2 linked regions of the Arthrobacter globiformis genome follow. The protein of the gene in region 2 interacts with the protein of the main gene of each other region in a pairwise test. Links are inferred from orthologs where the notes say so. Each region holds a gene or a part of one and is shown on either strand. Other genes may lie near its edges.

What was found. Proteins that work in one complex are often made in the same cells at the same time.
Region 1: the proteins of QFZ33_RS05565 (region 2) and ndk interact in binary tests that used the Escherichia coli proteins (3 or more experiments, as listed by UniProt). The link is inferred for Arthrobacter globiformis from one-to-one orthologs.

What each region holds. Positions count from the first base shown.
Region 1 is NZ_JAUSXI010000001.1:3,479,780-3,482,635, reverse strand. The notes cover bases 1-2,788. They hold ndk (nucleoside-diphosphate kinase), read left to right. Parts: upstream 1-1,078; coding sequence 1,079-1,498; downstream 1,499-2,788. Other genes in these bases: QFZ33_RS16110 (Rne/Rng family ribonuclease), read left to right, coding at 2,741-2,788; QFZ33_RS16115 (vitamin K epoxide reductase family protein), read right to left, coding at 1,599-2,282; QFZ33_RS16125 (DUF4233 domain-containing protein), read left to right, coding at 574-1,038; QFZ33_RS16130 (bifunctional folylpolyglutamate synthase/dihydrofolate synthase), read left to right, coding at 1-574. In the rest of the region: more of QFZ33_RS16110, read left to right, coding at 2,789-2,856. UniProt on the Escherichia coli protein: Major role in the synthesis of nucleoside triphosphates other than ATP. The ATP gamma phosphate is transferred to the NDP beta phosphate via a ping-pong mechanism, using a phosphorylated active-site intermediate.
Region 2 is NZ_JAUSXI010000001.1:1,192,504-1,195,334, reverse strand. The notes cover bases 55-2,817. They hold QFZ33_RS05565 (uracil-DNA glycosylase), read left to right. Parts: upstream 55-920; coding sequence 921-1,715; downstream 1,716-2,817. Other genes in these bases: QFZ33_RS05555 (threonine/serine ThrE exporter family protein), read right to left, coding at 2,573-2,817; QFZ33_RS05560 (siderophore-interacting protein), read left to right, coding at 1,726-2,565; QFZ33_RS05570 (DUF3263 domain-containing protein), read right to left, coding at 418-780; QFZ33_RS05575 (LytR C-terminal domain-containing protein), read right to left, coding at 55-368. Also shown: more of QFZ33_RS05575, read right to left, coding at 1-54; more of QFZ33_RS05555, read right to left, coding at 2,818-2,831. UniProt on the Escherichia coli protein: Excises uracil residues from the DNA which can arise as a result of misincorporation of dUMP residues by DNA polymerase or due to deamination of cytosine.

The DNA of each region.
Region 1 (2,856 bases), 2.3 Mb from region 2 along the record:
GCTGCACGGCGCCCACCAGGCTGAGAACGCGGCCGTGGCCGTCGCCGCCCTGGAGGCATTCCTTGGCGGCGGCGAGAAGGAGCTGTCCCTGGAGGTCCTGCAGGAGGCCTTCGCCACGGTCTCGTCCCCGGGCCGCCTGGAAGTCCTGCGCACAGCGCCCACCATCATCGTGGATGCCGCTCACAACCCGGATGGCATCCGTGCCTCCGCCGAGGCGATCCAGGAGGCGTTCAGCTTCAGCAAGCTGGTGGTCGTGGTGGGTGTGCTCAAGGAGAAGGACGCCGAAGAGATCCTGCGCCAGCTCAAGGAGTCACTGGGCGGCCTCGCGGAGGAATACTGCTTCACCCAGTCCAATTCCCCGCGGGCGGTGCCTGCAGCGGAACTGGCGGAGCTCGCCGTCGACCTCGGCTTTGGCGAGGAAAACGTGCACATCGCCGAAAAGCTGGACGATGCGCTGGAGTGGGCCGTTGAACGCGCCGAAGCCAACGACGACCTCGCCGGCGGCGTGCTGGTGACCGGGTCCATCACGCTGGTGGCGGACGCCCGCATCTTGCTTGGAAAGGCAGCCGCCTGATGGCCCGGCTTACCAAGGCCCAGCGCGAATGGCGCCCCGGCATGCCCAAGAAGCGGCGGTCCACCAAGGTCATGTTCGCCTCGACGGTCCTGCTGCTGGAGGCCTTCGTGGTCTTCTTTGCCACGCTGGCGGTGTTCGGCCTGCGCCGTGCCGAGATCTCCCCGGCGCTGATCCTTTCCGTGGGCATCGGACTGAGCGTGGTGCTGATCCTCGCCTGCGCCGTGCTGTCCAGGCCATGGGGCGTGGCGCTGGGCTGGATCCTGCAGCTGGTGCTCATCCTCAGCGGCTTCGCGGAACCGCTGATGTTCCTCGTCGGTGCGCTGTTCGCCATCGCCTGGTGGTACGGCATCCGCGCCGGCATCCGGATCGACCGCGAATCCGCCCAGCGGGACCGCGAGCAGGCGGAATGGGAGGCCACGCACCCGGAGGCCGCCGGCAATGACGGCACCGGCCAGACCCCGTAGACTTACCGGGAAACCCACAACCAACCTCATTGGAGCAACTGTGAGCATTGAGCGCACCCTTGTCCTGATCAAGCCGGACGGCGTTACCCGCAACCTGACCGGCGAAATCCTCAAGAGGATCGAAGCCAAGGGTTACGCCCTGGCCGAACTCAAGAAGACCAACGCCAGCCGGGAGCTGCTCGAGCAGCACTACGAGGAGCATGTGGGCAAGCCGTTCTACGAGCCGCTCGTGGAGTTCATGCTCAGCGGCCCCGTGGTGGCGGCCATCTTTGAGGGCCACCGCGTGATCGAGGGCTTCCGGTCCCTGGCCGGCACCACCGACCCGACGACGGCGGCCCCCGGAACTATCCGTGGCGACTTCGGCCGCGACTGGGGCCTGAAGGTCCAGCAGAACCTCGTCCACGGCTCGGACTCGGTGGACTCGGCCGAGCGCGAAATCAAGATCTGGTTCCAGGCCTGAGCTTCCCTGCAGGTTGAGCGCGCTGGCAGGTTGAGCACGAACGAACTTGTGGCCCCTCACTCATTGGAGTGGGGGGCCACAACTGTACGCTCTAGCGCTGCTAAAAGCCCGACGTGCCGGCGAACACCTGGATGAACGCGAAGAAAATAGTCGCAACCACGGCTACGTAGAGCAGCACCGTGATGATCCAGCCGGAGTCGCCCAGGATGCGGGCCAGGCCTGCCGGCGCCGGAATGGCGCCGCGGACGACGTTGCGGACGGTCACCCAGACGAAGAGCGGGATCATCGCTGCCCAGACAACCATGCAGAACGGGCACAGGATGTGAATCACGTACAGTGCCTGGGACCACAGCCAGGCCACGAAGATGAAGCCAAGAGTGACGCCGGCCTGCAGGCCGAGCCAGTACCAGCGGGCGAACCGGGCGCCGGCCAGCAGGCCCATGCCGGTGGTGATGATCACGGCGAAGGCCACGATTCCGATAAACATGTTGGGGAAGCCAAAGACTGAACTCTGCGGGGTCTGCATCACCTGGCCGCAGGAAATCCAGGGGTTTACGTCGCAGACGGTGGCGTGGTTGGGATCCTTGAGGACCTCAAGCTTTTCCAGCACCAGGATGCCCGATGCCAGCCAGCCCACAACGCCGGTGACGACCAGCAGCCAGCCGAACCGGCGGTCGCGGGTCATGGCCGGAACTGCGGTACCGGCCGAAGCCGCGGCGGGCCCGGCACCGTCCTGGGGATCCTGTTCGTAGTCCGTGCCCGTGGAAGGCGAAGTGCGTGGCATTGGATGGCGTCCTTTGTCTGGGGTGCTCCTGCCCAGATTGTATCGCCGCCAGCTTGAGGCAGCCTGTACCTGTAGCCAATGGCGGCATTGACCGGCTTTGTCACACAATTACAGCGTATTTGAACGGTGATATGAGAGAATAAACGTGGCTGGAGCGAGAACCACATTCGAACTCCAGTCCGGTGGCTTGTTCCCAAGACCGCCAATGAGCAGTGGTGCAGGCTTTGGAAAGAAGATCCAGCCTCCCGCCTTCCATTGGACGGCACCTGGTTGTGGATGTCAGAAACAACGGGTTCCAGTAACAACCCCGCCGGCCTGTCAGGCCTGCCGCACCCCACTGCCGGTGCGAGCCTGCTGGTATCCAAATTGACTTCTGTCAATGCCTGCGGGTTTTGACAATATGTGCCCCAATGGGTGCCGAATGTGGCGGCACGTCAGGGGCAGGAGTGTTGCCACATATGGATAATGACCAGGTTATAGCCATCAACGAAGAAGCGGCTGCCACCGGCGAAACCGCCGCTGAGGCCCCCAAGAAAGCCACCCGGACCCGCCGTAAGGCGTCGCCCAAGGCCAC
Region 2 (2,831 bases):
TCCACCGCTGCAGGGGCAATGGTTTCCGAGGTGGCGGGCTCCAGCGCGGAGGGCGGAGCCGGTTCGGAGGCGGACGCCGAGGCCGAGGGGGTCGCGCTGGGCGTCGCACTTGCAGAGGGCGTCGCCGTGGGGCTGGCCGACGCCGCGGAAGTGTCGGCCGCTGCGGCGGGCGGCGGCGTGATGCCCGGCTGGAACCCCAGCTGCGGCAGCAGGAGGAAAGCGATCAGGCCGACGGCGAGCGCCGCGATTCCCACGGAAAGGATGGGCCACAACTTCGGGCGGGACGGCGCTGAGACAGCGCGGTGTACGCCCTGCCGGGAGGAGACCTCAGGCACCCTGTCGAATTCGTCCCGAGCAAAATTAGTCATGGTGAAGAGGCGTCCTTGTTGGTTTTCGCCGGCAGTCCGGCACTAGCAGTTACGCGTCAGATCCAAGGCGGCGTGCAGTGCGGGCCCGCTGACGTGATGTACGTAGTCTACGCAATCTCTTCACGAGCATGGGGTCGTGGGCCAGCGCGTGCTCTGTATCAATCAGTGCGTTGAGGATCTGGTAGTAGTGCGTCGCGGACAGGTCAAAGAGCTCCCGGATGGCCTGTTCCTTGGCGCCGGCATACTTCCACCACTGCCGTTCCAGGGCGAGGATCTGCTGCTCCCGCTCGCTCAGCGGCGAGTCCTTGAGCTTGAAGTCGTCCAGCAGCGAGCCGCTCCGCAGCCCGTGCTCCAGCGCTAAATCCTGCCCTGAATCCGGCTCCGCGAGATGGTCCTGCAACGGCTCCGCCACTGCGCTCTCCTTAGCTGAATCCGGTCAAAGTACCTCCCCTATGTTACGGAGGAATAACAGCCTTGTCATTTGTGGCACGGCGGCACCGGCGGCTCGTTTCACGGACAGGGGCAGCGGGCTTCGGACAGCAGTGCGGGAGAATGGACACCGTGACGGAACCTGAACCGCTCTTCGACCTCGAACCTGCAACAGCGGGCGGCCCGGACTTTGCAGACCTTGCCAGGCTGCCGCTCGGCGAGCTGATGGCACCCGACTGGGCCGACGCCCTGGCGGGAGTGGAGGCCGAGTTGAGGTCCGTTCTGACTTTCCTCGCGGCCGAGGAGGCGGCCGGGCAGCGGGTGCTGCCGTCGGCGTCGAACGTCCTCCGGGCGTTCCGGCAGCCGTTGAACGGGGTTCGGGTCCTGATCGTGGGCCAGGACCCCTACCCCACCCCCGGACACGCTGTGGGGCTCGCCTTTTCCGTGGACGCCGGCACCCGGCCCATCCCGCGCAGCCTGGCCAACATCTACAAGGAGCTTGCAGCGGATCTAAGCTTGCCGCCGCGGGTCCACGGTGACCTCGGCGCCTGGGCGGACCAGGGCGTACTGCTGCTGAACCGCGTGCTCAGCGTGCGTGAGGGCGCTGCCGGGTCCCACCGCGGCAAGGGATGGGAAACGATCACGACGGCGGCAGTGACCGCCGTCGTCGGCCGCCGGACCGCGGACGGAACCACCGCGCCGCTCGTGGCCGTGCTTTGGGGCAAGGACGCCGAGAGCGTCCGACCCCTCCTGGACAGCACCCCCGTGGTGGCCAGCGCCCACCCCAGCCCACTGTCCGCCTCGCGGGGGTTCTTCGGCTCGCGTCCGTTCAGCCGCGCCAATGCCCTGCTGACGGAGCAGGGCGGCGGGCCTGTGGACTGGGAGATCCCGGCCGTCCCGCCAAGGAGCTTAGGCTAGGCTTACCTGCATGACTTCCCTTCCGGCCACCACCAGCGCCACGAAAAAATCCCGCCCGCAGGTCACCCTGGCTGTCCTTCGGCGGGAGCAGCTTTCCGCGCACATGGTGCGGATCGTCGCGGGCGGCCCCGGGTTCGCTGACTACGTGAACAACGACTTCGTGGACCGGTACGTCAAGATCGTCTTTCCGCAGCCCGGGGTGGACTACCCCCAGCCCCTGGACCTCTGGGCCATCCGGGAAACGATGCCCCGGGAGCAGTGGCCGCACACCCGGACCTACACGGTCCGCTGGGTGGATATGGCCGCCGGTGAACTGGCCATAGATTTCGTCGTCCACGGCGACGAAGGCCTGGCAGGCCCCTGGGCAGCCGCTGCCGAACCCGGCGACAGCCTCAGCTTCACGGGCCCCGGGGGCGGCTACAACCCTGATCCGGCGGCGGACTGGTACCTGCTGGCGGCTGACGAGGCCGCACTGCCGGCCGTGGCCGCAGTCATCGAGTCCCTGCCGGCGCATGCCAGGGGCCTGGCCTTTCTCGAAGTCGGTTCGGACGCCGACGTCCAGGAGATTGCCTCCCCGGCCGGGCTCGAGCTGGTCTGGCTGCAGCGCGGCGGCATTCCCGCCGGCGAGGGTGACCGGCTAGTGGAGGCGGTGCGCAACGCCGCCTGGCCCGACGGCCGGGTGAACGTTTTTGCGCACGGCGAGCGTGGCTACATGAAGGGCCTGCGGGAGGTGCTGTTCCGCGAGCGCGGCCTGGACCGCAGCCAGGTTTCACTGTCCGGCTACTGGGCCAAGGGACGGGTCGAGGACGACTTCCAGGCCGAGAAGAAACTCCCGATCGGAAAGATCTAGCAGGCCCCTAGCGGCGGCGGGACCGCCGCCGCTCATTGCTGGCCAGGCTGCGCGTGAGCGGCCGGGCCAGCGTGTCACCAAGCACAATGCCGCCGGCAACGCCGAAGACGATCGCCCCGGCGCTGAGCATCCCTCCGGCCCCGAGCAGGATCTCGGATTCCTCGATGGTCAGGACATACATCGACCGGAAAATGGTGAGACCGGGCAGGAGAATCAGGCCGGCCGGCACGGCGACCACCAGCTGCGGGGCGCCCATCTTCAGCGCC